One region of the Methylomonas sp. BW4-1 genome, then DNA from elsewhere that is predicted to be linked to it. Evidence: riboswitches for the same ligand, from Rfam matches in the RefSeq annotation. Region 1 holds a riboswitch; the other holds the start of a gene.

Region 1 (6,042 bases):
AATATCCGTTTTATGCTGGAACTGGCCGAGCAATTACATCACTGGGGTGACTTGGATACGGCGCTGAAACTGACCGAGTTGGCGGTCAAACTGGAACCTGAGAACCCTGCCGCGCTGAATAATCGCGCCCTGTATTTGACGCGGGTGAATCGATTCGAAGACGCTTTGCCTTTTGCCAGCAAGGTTTGCGAATTACGTCCGGATGATCCGGCCTGCAATAATATGCTGGCGGTGCTGGAAGCGCATTTAAACCGTTTGCCGGCAGCCAAGCAGCGCTTTCAGGCTGTGATAGCCGCCAATCGCAATATGCAGCAGACCGCACGCGCCTGGCAGGAGTTGGTTGGCGTGCTGGATAAATTGGAAGAATACGATGCATCGTTTGCGGCTTGCCAGCAAGCTAAGGCTTTGTATAAGCAATTACCTGAACTCAGCTCGCTTGACGCCGGACAGGTATTTCGTGCGATTCAACGTAACAAGCAAGGCTTTGATCAGGCGTTACTGCATCGATGGGCTCTCAGCGACTTTGCCGATAACTTGCCGGTGCCGACGTTTCTGCTGGGCTTTTTGCGTTCCGGTACCACGCTGACCGAGCAAGTGTTGGCGGCGCACCCCGAGGTGTTTACCTCCGATGAAAATGATTTGATTCATGGTTTGATTCAAGAACTGCAAAGGTTGAGCGGTGTGCGAGAAGACATCCCGGCCGCCCTCCGCCAGCTTGGTCTGGATGATGTCCGAAAGTTGCGCGCTTACTATTGGCGGCGGGTTAGCGAAGAATATGGCGCGGGTGCCTTGAATAAATGTTTTATCGATAAAGTAGCGCTGAACAGTATCGATATTGGCCTGATCAGCAGCCTATTTCCGGAGGCCAGGATTATCTTTGCGCTACGCGATCCGCGCGATGTGTGTTTGAGTTGCTTCCAGCAGGCGTTTAAGCCGTCTAGCGTGACAGTCAATCTACTGAGCTGGGAAGGTGTGGCCAAGCAATATGCGGCCGTAATGGATCTGTGGTTTTACATTAAACCGATGATGCAGCCGCGTTATATGGAATTGCGTTACGAGGACACGGTCAACGATTTCGAAAACAGTTTTCGCCGGGTGTTTACCTTATTGGATTTGGAATGGGTGGCCGAAGTTAGCGCGTTTCATGAGAAGGCTAAGGGCCGTTACATTGCCACGCCGAGTTTTGCCACTGTCGCTCAGCCGATTTATTCGCGCTCGGTGGCGCGTTGGCAGCACTATGAAAAGTTTTACGAACCCGTATTACCGATTTTAGCGTCGTATATCGATGCGTTCGGTTACGAATGAAGCGAATGGGCAGGGTTGTTCAAGCTTTTTGATCAAGTAGACTACGATCAAACGGATGTAAAAATGGAGCTTCCGTGCCCCCGTTCATCCTTGACCGAAACCGATCCAATTTCTTGCTGATTAACCCGGCCCTTGATCACACTGGTAATTAAGGGCGCCGGGTTAAAAATCAGCTTTAAGTGACATAGATACGTCTCAGACGTTTTCTGTGGTTTTGCGTTTGCCGAAACCGACTAAGCCGGCCATCGCGCTACCGAACAGCCAAACTGCACCCGGCACGGGTACCGGTGATGCGGCGGCGGAGATGGTAGCGGTATAGGCCAGATTGGCGCCGCCTACCGTGCCGTCGTAACCACCCAAAATCAGTGTGTAAGTACCGGCAGTCAGGAAACGGGTCAGCGTCGCGCTGGCGGTGGTGCCTTGAGTGGCTGCGAAGGCCCAGGCGTTTGCGTCAACCAAAGCCAGCGTTGTGCCAAGTGGGCTGGCAGCCATGGGATTCAGAGCACCGTTGTTCAGGTATTCTTGATGACGACTGCTGCTACCCGCGGTATCCCAGCCGCTCCACAAACCAAAAGCCGGGCGCAGATTGGAGCCGTCCGACGATACGGTGATGGTCACTTCCGCATCGGCATGCAGTTCAAACAAACCGTAATCGGCGGTATGCCCCCAGTTTGTCGCGCCGTCTTTATAAGCTTTGGCGCCCATGCCTATGCCGTGGCCGCTGGCGGTTTGCGAGTTGGCAACGCCGCCGTCATTGTGGATCATCGCTACCCAGGTGGCGGGCAAATTGCCAATATAGCCTGGATCGCCGGCCGACCATGGGCCTGCGGCAGAACCGTCCGGTAAGGGATCTCCGGAAGCTAAATTGTAGGTTACGTGAGCGCTAGCCATGCCGCTGATCGACATTAACGCGCCCATGGCGCCGGCTAATGCTAGTTTCTTAAAGGTTAAGTTTGCAGTCATTTTGGATCTCTATCGAATTAAATATATGAGTTAAAGCCTGTTGTTAAACAGCGCTTGGTGAGGGGATTGCCGTTGTTTGGCGGCAACCCCGCTGGGTAATTAAGCCGCTAGTGCTTGTTTGCGGCGGCCGAAACCGATCAAGCCGGCCATCGCGCTGCCGAACAGCCAGACTGCGCCTGGAACAGGCACTGCCGAAGTGGTAACCAGTACGTCGTAGGTTACGCCATCGAGCGCGCCGCCACCGTGCGCGCCGACCACCAAGGTATAAAAGCCATTGGTGTGCAGCCCGGGTGTGCCTGTGGCATTCCACTCGGCTTGGTCGAACACAAACGAGTAGAACAAGGTGTCGGAAGTGCTGCTCATGCTGGCTGTCCAGATAGCTTCGCCCAAGCTTGAGCCTTGCAGGCCCGTTTCGCCGATTGTGGCAGCCGCGTTACGGTCAGATGTGGAACTGCTGTCCACATTGCGATACAGGGCCACGTCCAATAAGCCGTTAAATTGGCTGTAATCGGCGTCGTTTTTCACGGTAATGGTGGTTTTGATATTGCCCGCGCTGGCGCAGTTAGCGCTTGCCGTGTTTGCGCCGCAGCTAATATGAATCAAGCCGTAGTCCAGTCCCAGGCCGGTTGATGCCGAATTGCCTGCTACCGCTAAGTAAGGATGGTCGCCATTAGCTGGCAGATCGGCCATGATGGTGCCCCAGGTGGCGGCGTTGGTGCCGCCGTTTTTGTCCGAGTAAGCTTTCCACAAGCTACCGATAGTGTTGGTGCCGAAGCTAGGGTTTGAGCTAATAAGGTTTGCTGTCAGTGCGCCATCGTTGTCTGTAGCGCTGGAGCCGGTATGTAATTCGCGTTTGGTGAAACCTGTAGCTGTTGTATGCTGACCTGAATACCACATATAGGGCAGATTGCCTGCTACTTCTGTGGCTGTCTCAGCCGCGGTACCTGTGCCCGGAATTAAGGTGTTCGCGTTTAAGTCGCCGACTGTATAAACGTTGGTACCGTTAGCGACTCTATTGGTGCCGTTGGAGTTTGCAGATACACCGTCTGTGCCGTTGATGCTGTTGGCGATGCCGAAGCCGATAGCGGAGTTACCGGAGGCTACTGTGCCCGCGCCGGTCAGGTTGTAGTAAGAGTGCGCGAACGCTTGGCTGGAAACAGCCGACAGGCCAGTTGTCAAAATAGCTGCTATAGCCGTTTTATGAAAGATCATGATCGTCCTCTTTGTTATTGGAATTAAAGGTAACAGCGAAACTGACAAAACTTGACCAACAGCAGCGAGCCAAACTTTGCCCTCGCCCATGGCGCGCATGGGGGCAATCCGGCCTTCTTTAAATCGTTTTTTAAGAACCGTGATTTTCCGGCCCCGCCTCACGACGGGTGTGGCAAAGCTTGCTTTCAGAGATTTGCTCATTCCGCCAGCGGCAGACATGGCAGGGATAGAGACCTACTAACCGCTTTTCGGAAAGCAAACCACGAAGCAAGTACACTAGTTACAGCGAATAGCGGGCCAACTTAATAAAATATATAAATATCATTGTATTGCTGCTTATTTTGCCTGGGATGGCATGAGTGAGCTGCGGGCGAAATTCAGCGAAATAGCGCATGCGCTTATTTTAAATAACACAGTTCAATTGCTGAAAGATAATCCCCGCTTGGTAGTGAAGTTTGATTTGAGGGATTTGATCAGGAATTTCTTTATTTTCTAGTCGTTTATTGTTAGGTTGTTGCGCCGCTCATTGGGTTGGCACGAGATTTTTCAGTGGAGAGATGTATGCAAAAAACCGATAAAACCCCGCTGTGGGTGTTCCTGGCCCTGTCCAGTATAGAAACCCGTAAAGGTGCGTTACTGTTGATCTGGAGTAGTATTGTTTTTACTCTTTACTGTGTGCCTTGGCCGCTCTATTTCGATGGCAATGGCTGGGTTGCCAAATTATTTTTGATCGACGATTGGGAATGGTTTGCGATGATGCTGCCTATGACGTTTTGGTACTGGCTGAGCATGAGATGGGTGGATAAAAACGGCGGCTGGCGTTTGGCTGGTGCGTGATATGCCGCACTATTTTTTGGGACATGATTCGTCAGGCCGCGGCGCTTGCTCCGAAAGGATTAGTTAGTAGATTATCTTTCGATCTTGTAAGCGGCTAGCTTAATTCCGTATTTGCTCTTGCGCTTAGCGGTTGGAGTGAAGCTTGCTATCAAAAATCGATTGAATACTTAGGTGGCCGCCATCCAGGTTTGGTCGGCTTTCCACCTTCTCAAGCAAGCGGCGGTCGTATATCGCTGCGATGCTTTCTTCAATTTAGTGTTGTTTCTATGCTTTCACACATTCTGCCCAAAGCCGAAATATCCATTCGCGAAAACCTGCGTTGGTTATACATTCTTAGAAATTTGATGCTGTTTGCCGTTACGGTGGCGGTGTTTATTGCGGTGAACGGTCTGGGTATTAATTTGCCGCAAAACCAGCTTTGGCTGGCGATTTTTGCGATTTCCATACTTAATCTTTACACCTGGCTACGGCTGAGGACGCCGGAAGAAGTTACCGAGCACGAGATTTTTTCGCAAATATGCATGGATGTGCTCGCACTGGCCTACTTACTTTATTTGACCGGTGGCGCATCAAACCCCATCATCTGGGTGTTTCTGCTGCCTTTGATTGTAACTGCCATCATGCTGCCGCAGGCTTATGCCTGGAATATGGTGATCATTACCTCCTGCGTGTATACGGTGCTGATTGCCTACAACGTACCCTTGCCGGTTGTCGAGCCGCACATGGCCCATCCGGCGATGACGGAGATGACGCCGGAAATGAGCCTGCAAATGCATTTGATGAACGACAGGCGTTATTTCAATCTGCATGTATTCGGTATGTGGTTTGGTTTTGTGTTTAGCGCCGGCTTGGTGGCTTTTTTCGTAGTCGAACTGTCCAAAACCTTGAAAGAACGTGAGCGAAATTTAGCGGATGCCCGCGAGAGTGCGCTACGCGACGAACGAGTTGTATCCCTGGGCACCTTGGCGGCTAGTGCCGCGCACGATATGGGCACACCGTTGGGGACGATTGCCATTTTGACGCATGAAATGGCGGAAGAGTTGTCGGAGCATCGTTACCCGGATATGCACCAGAAACTGGTGATTGTTCAGCAGCAGATTGATCGCTGCAAACAAGCCTTGTCGGTGATGTCGGCCTCCGCCGGCGAGATGCGGGCGGAATCCGGCAAGGTGATGCTGGTGAGCGAGTATATCGATGAAGTATTGGGCCAGTGGCGCACGCATAAAGCCGCTACCCGGCTGAAACTATTTATTTCGCCGAATGTGGATATGGATGCGCGCGTGATTGCGGAACGTACCGTGACTCACTCTATCATCAATATTCTAAATAACGCAGCTGAGGCATCGCCGGTCGATGCGGGCATCGAGTTTCATGTGGAATGGGATGAAGAAACACTAAACTTGAAAATCAGGGATTTCGGTCCAGGTTTGCCCGCTGAATTTATCGAGTTTGCCGGGCATCAACCGGTCAAGAGCAATAAGCAAGGCATGGGGGTTGGCTTGTTTTTGACTTATACCACTATCAAGCGGCTCGGCGGTAAAATACAGTTCAGTAATTTAGAGTCGGGCGGCGCCTGCGTCGAAATCAGTTTGCCGCTATTAGCTAAGGAGAGTATGCATGAACCAATTACCTATGGATAAGCCCAATTTATTGCTGGTCGATGATGACGTCACCTTTTGTTCGGTGCTGAAGCCGGCGTTGGAAAAGCGCAATTTTCAAGTGACT
Region 2 (6,042 bases), 240 kb from region 1:
GGTGAAGCGGCGGGATCTTTGGCATCAACCGATTTCAGGAAATAGTGCCCGCTACGCACTATGCCCAAGGCACTGACGGACAAAATCGTTTCATCGACGCCGAATAGATAAACCTCGCCTTCCGCGCCGATGGTCAGCCGGCCAAAGCCAAAGTTTGCCACCGGCAATGCCGCATCCGGTTCTTGATAACTGACACCGCCGTCCGTGGATCGGATGAAATATTTGGGGACATAATTTGGATCGGGGTTACTGTCGGCCGGCCGCCGCCAGGTGCTGTACATATACCCGTCGCTGGGACCGCCGGTTTTATCGATGGCCAGCCAGTTCTTGTCGCCTTTAAACTGATACACGGGCTCCGACCAAGTCACCCCGCCGTCGCTGGATTTAAACACCGAAGTGCTATCCGATACCGCCAAAGACTGGTAATAGAAATTGCCTAGGGCATCGACCTCCAACACCGGATCGGTGCGAGTTTGCAGCGGTAAGGCCGGCAGCATGCCGGTAGTCCAACTCGCGCCGCCGTCAAAGCTATAGGCATAGCCGCCGTGTTTGACGGCAGTGGGCGGTGAATCGAACTTACGCCAGCCCACGACAATATTGGCGGGATTTAGCGGACTCAAGGCCAGCGTCGGCTCGTTGCCTTTGTCGCTGGCGATGTTTTGCCCCTCCGCATCGACGTTGACTTGATGGCTACGATACTGTCCAAAACTTATTACCGGGGAAGGCCCTGCCTGCGCGGCTGTCGTCAATGTCAAACCGATGCCTAAGCCTGCCGCGATTTTTACCCAGCCGCCGCGGCGGAAATATGCAGGGTGGCGTTCGTCAGGCGCTGGGTAAACGGCAGTCCATGGCCGAATCAATTCTGGATCTTCGGCTGGTTTCATCACGCCATCCTTTTGTCGGAACGGTTATTCAGAAACAGTCCGGCCAAACCGCCGGCAAACAACCAGACAGCAGCCGGCAAAGGCACCGCCGCCGGCGTTTCTCCCGACACCACGGTGGTTTGGAAGCTGAAAGTACCAATGCGCGTATCGCGCAAGCGGGCGTCGCGAGCGCCCAGATGATCGAAGCCCCACCCTAACCCAAGATTGCCGTTGAGGCTTAACGTATTCCCGACTATTGCGGTGGTGACATCAAACAACTCAAAACCGCCCGCATCGAAACCGATGTGATTGGTAATCACCCAGCCGGAACGCCCCGGCGTTGCCGCTTCAAGAGCCGGATCGTATTCCAAGGTCATATCGCCCAACAACACTCTATTGGTCGGCGGATCGACGTCCACCCTAAAACGCATGACACCGCCCAGACCGATACTACCGCTGGCAGTGCCGAACAAATTGCCGGGCTCGAACGCGAAAGTGGTATTTCTGTTCTGCCGCCCGCCCGGATTGACTATCGGACTCAGCCCGTTGACACTAAATTGCAAACCGGTTGCCGGAATTTCATCGGCCACCGTATCGTACAAATCCGGCGTATTGCCGTCCCGCAGCTCAACAAAGGTTTTTGATGCCGCCGAAGCGTCGTAAAACTCTTCCAGATAAATAGAAGGCCGGCAGCAAATCGGAAAGTCCGCGGTGGGCGTGTCCGGATAATCGTTCACGTCAAGGCTGGCGATTAGCACATCGCGGTTTAGGTTAAGGACCAGCGCACCGCCGCTGACTGTCGCAGCGTGGGCTTGGCTGATCGACAATACACCGAAAACGGCTAATAGCCAGGTGGATGATCGATGATTATTGATTTTCATAATGTCACACTCCTTGAAAGATATGGCCTACGGCCTATGCCGATAAAGCCCAAAAAGCCGCTAGCGAATAACCAGACCGCAGCGGGTAGCGGCACCGCCGATACCTGTCCGCAACCGGCATAGGCACCCGTGCCCAAACAGAAACTGCCGACATCGACCAGTTGCGCGCCTTGCAACATGCCGGCGTTTTCCGGCGACATCAGTAAATCGCCGCTCAACTGCCAGTTTCCGGCGTTACTAAAGTTCAGGCTTAGATTGCTTAAGTCGTACACCGCCATCGTGAAATAAATGTTATTGGCTAGGTACCAACCGGTGCGGCCCAAAGTTTGCCGGTTGGCATCGTAAAGCAGCGAAAAATCGCCGTTGACCAAGCCGGCTCCAGTCGGCGGCCAGTTCGGCGCATAAAAACCCTGCACGCCGGTCATGCCCACTTGTGCCCCGGCCACGCCGGCCAGCGTGATGGTATCGATGGCAAAATCGGCTGATGTGGCTTTGACGTAACGCTGACTGGCTTGCGGACTAGGATCGTTACCGATAGCCGTCAACTCGAACACCTGATTGAGTCCGGAAATCTCGGTGGTATTGAGCTGGCTAAGCAAATGGTCGCCGGTGTTGGCCGGATTATGAGCATTGGACGTTGCCGTACTCCAAAACGTCGACAAGTAATAGCCCCCGGCATAAGGTGCCAGCGCATTCCGGTCCAGGTTCATCGTAAACGTACCGCCGGAAGGCGCATTCAATAGCGTGGCTTCAGCGCTTGCTGAGGCCACTCCCAGACCGATGGCTAGCATCGCCCGCACCACCAAAGCGGGATAGCCACAGTTTTTGTTGATCTTCATAAAATCCCTATCAGCGGATGGTCAGAATAAGCCCTCTCCCTGCCTAAATACACAAGCGGCCGTAGTCGACGGCATGCGGGCACGAAGAGGGATTTATTGCCGAAAGTCCGGGCCCGAAGCGAATCTTGGCGACCGCCCCAAGCCCAATTTGCGAGTTAGGCCGCGACCGAGGCTTTTCTACGACTTTTACCCAGCAAGCCCAGCAGCCCGCTGCCGAACATCCAGACCGCCGCCGGTACCGGTACCGCCGATGGCGCCGTGCTGGGCGCCAGGCTAAAAGTACCGACCACGGCATTGGTATTGGCGCCAACCAAACCGGCCCACAATCCGGTCCATTGCAAATCGCCGCTCAGTAGTAATTCGCCATTGCTGCTTAGCGACTCGGAGACGTTGGTCAGCTTCAAGAAATTTTGGTAGCCAAAACCGGTATCGTAGGTTTTGATATTCCAAGTGCTCCCGGTTTTTACCAGGCTAAAGTCGTATGGCGTCAAAATGCCGCTGCCGCCTTGGCTGGTCAACAACCAGGCGCCGCTCAAACCGATTTGGCCAACCGAGGTATTGCCGGCGTCCATCGTCGTGGCTTGTTCGGTACGGCCATAGGGACCGGCAGCCGGATAGCTGTTGGTCGTGGTGTTGGCGTTAACCGCAAACGACATCGCTGTGCTGGCGGTTGCCGATAGCGTCGTTCCGCCGGTGGTTGCACCGGTGATACCCAGTAAATTGTCGCTGGCACCCCAATGTTTCGCGACAATCCAGCCATTCGGATAGCCACTGCCGACATTGACCGATGCCGCCGCAAAAGCGGCATTGTTGATGGTAATGGTGGCATCGCCGCTAACTTGTGCAGCGCTGGCTGTAGCAGGCGCCAAAACGGCGGTCAATGCGCTGAAGGCGAGCAGGCCGGCGCTTACCCATTGAGTGCGGTTGTAGTGCAAGATTGTCATTTTTTATTCCTTAATAAATTACGGTTAAAGTTAATCTGCAAATCGCCAACCCGAATTTAGGGTCTTTAACTGGCAGGTAACCCGGCTGTCTTAATCTCCAAGACCCGTGGCTTTCCGGCTCCGTCTCGCGGCGGATGTGGCATGTTTGTCGCGATCCTTACGACATCACTCTAAATCCCTGAGTGAGGTGCTCCTGAAAAACTCCTGTGGCAAATAGTTAACGACGGCATCAGTACTTGATTGAAAAACTTAGAAACCCGGCGCGGCCGGCTGCCGGCGCTACCCGGCCTTCGAAATAGCCGTAGGGCTGAAAATAATCCTCATCGCTGAGATTTTTGACCGTGGCCGCCCATTGGAAACGCCCGGTTTCGTAAGCCAACGCCGCGTCGAAGCTGTGGTAGCCGGCGGTTTTAAAGCGATTGTTATTGGATAAATAAGCGCCGGCGCGGGCGTACACGCCGAAACCCAAGCTAAAACCTTGCAACTCATCCTGCTGAAAACGGTAATGCGCCCAGAGCCGCCCGGCATCTTCCGGGACTTGAGCCAAGCGATTGCCGGCAGCCACCCCGGCTTTATCGTCCATGAAGCGGGCGTCGGTATGCGCATAGTTTGCCAGCACGCTGAAGCCCTCGACCGGTTGCCAGAGCAAATCCATTTCGATACCGCGCGAGCGTTGCTTCCCTGCGGCGACCGAACGCCGCAGGAAATCGCTGCTGTCGGTGACCGCGACCTGGCTACGCTCAATTTGGTAGAGCGCCAGTTGGCCGCTGAATTGATTCGCAAAATTGAATTTCAAACCGGTTTCCAGATGATTGGACAATTCCGGCGCCGGCGTATCGACGAAATTGACAAACGGTTGGCCGCGCATGCCTTCGCTATAGGAAATAAACCAGGAAACCTCCTCGTTTAGGTCGATCACGCCGCCGAGGCGCGGCAACCATTTCAGCGTATCCGTGGTGACATTTACCCCGGTTTGCGCGTTATTAAAATCGATACCCACCTTGCCCAGCCTAAGCCCGGACAGCCAATGCAATCGCCGGTACAGCGTGCTTTGCCACTGCAGGTAAGCGCCGTAAGTGAGGTTTTCGATGAACTGATTTTCCCGGCCCGGACCGGGTACGGCATAAGGGGAGTCAAATAGCGGTGCCCGCAGATCGACCGTACCTACGCCGAATCCTAAGGCGCCGAAATCGCCCTCGATAAAGCCGGCATCTTGCAAACGGCTGTAATCCGCGCCCAGTAACAAATTATTTTCGCTGGGACCCAGCTTAAATTTGCCCTGCAAATTGCCCAATACGCTGCGTTCATGCTGTTGTTGAAACAATTCGGCGTTCACTAATGCCCAGTGCGATGCCGGCAACAAGGGTCGGTCCGCGACCAGGCCATCGCTGCCGAACAGGGTCTGAATTTTCTCGTCGAATTTAGCCTGCGCATAGCGCGCCTTCAGGTTTAAGCGCCAGCTCCCGGTGAGCTGCCGGTCCAGCGTAGCCCATACCGCATCGGCATCTGAATGGCTATCGGGCAGATTGGCCGGCCCCGGGAACAGATCGGGCCGGGTAGCAAAATCACCAGCGATGCTGCCGGTGGCGGGCAAGCCCTGGTACTCCGGTTGCTGCCAACGCGACAGTTTGGCTTGGATCGTCAAACGGGTTTGGTCGTTATCGGTCAGCGTCAGGGCCGGGTTAAGGTTAAAACGCTGCGTTTCGATTATGTCGATGTCGTGTCTGGCGTTGGTATATTCACCGGTCATGCGCAACAAAATATTGGCGTTTAGGGGTTGATTGACATCGAAAAACGGCTGATAAAAGCTGTGGCTGCCGATTCTAAAACCCGCTTCGCCAAAGGCTTTGGCCTGCGGCAATTTGGCAAGCAGATTCACCACCCCGCCCACCGGGGAGCCCGAGCCGCCGCTGTAGAGCAAGGCGTTGGAACCCTTCAGCACCTCGATTCTGTCGATATTAATAGTGCTTTCCCGGTCGCCGGGGTTGTAGTACTGGGTAAAGCCATCCAGCAGTTGTTCGGAACGAAAACCGCGAATTAAGGTGCCTTCGATAACCGGACTGTAAAGCGTATTACGCGCCACTATGCCGCTAACATTGACTAAGGATTCGCTGAGGTTGATCGTTTGCTGGTCGTCTAACAAGGGGCGGTTAAGCGCGTGCACGGACTGCGGGATTTGCTTGATTGGCGTGTCGGTTCCGGTAGCGCTGGCAATATGGCTGACGGCATAGGTCCGCGCCTCGTCAAGCATCGGCTCGGTGGCGATTTCCGCACCGGCCTCCGCTGTTTTCGAGCCCACGACAGTCATGGCATCCAAGGTAACGGGGGGCGGCAGGCTAGACACTTCTTTTGCCGCCGGACTGCGTTCCAAAGTCACCGTGTCGGTATCGATAAAACGGTAGGTAAAACCGCTGCCATGCAGCAAGTGTGTCAACGCCTGCTCTGCCGACATGTCCCCGCGCAGCTCCGGACTGGCGAGCTCACGCAACATGTCCGCTGAAAAAATCAATTCCAA

What was found. A riboswitch is a leader RNA that binds a small molecule or an ion and turns the genes downstream of it on or off. The one in region 1 is predicted to bind cyclic di-GMP.
Region 2: it holds a riboswitch for cyclic di-GMP, as region 1 does, so the genes downstream of both, ACH5Y9_RS24825 (hypothetical protein) here and ACH5Y9_RS00605 (hypothetical protein) in region 1, are expected to answer to the same signal.

Annotation. Positions count from the first base shown of each region.
Region 1 covers NZ_CP184125.1:131,338-137,379, forward strand. Annotated here, with positions in the region: gene ACH5Y9_RS00595 (sulfotransferase) at 1-1,305, shown strand, start outside; gene ACH5Y9_RS00600 (hypothetical protein) at 1,501-2,268, opposite strand; gene ACH5Y9_RS00605 (hypothetical protein) at 2,368-3,480, opposite strand; cyclic di-GMP riboswitch class I at 3,580-3,664, opposite strand; gene ACH5Y9_RS00610 (hypothetical protein) at 4,042-4,317, shown strand; gene ACH5Y9_RS00615 (ATP-binding protein) at 4,584-5,957, shown strand; gene ACH5Y9_RS00620 (response regulator transcription factor) at 5,935-6,042, shown strand, end outside.
Region 2 covers NZ_CP184125.1:5,318,092-5,324,133, reverse strand. Annotated here, with positions in the region: gene ACH5Y9_RS24840 (hypothetical protein) at 1-884, opposite strand, end outside; gene ACH5Y9_RS24835 (hypothetical protein) at 884-1,744, opposite strand; gene ACH5Y9_RS24830 (hypothetical protein) at 1,741-2,583, opposite strand; gene ACH5Y9_RS24825 (hypothetical protein) at 2,739-3,527, opposite strand; cyclic di-GMP riboswitch class I at 3,600-3,678, opposite strand; gene ACH5Y9_RS24820 (TonB-dependent siderophore receptor) at 3,757-6,042, opposite strand, start outside.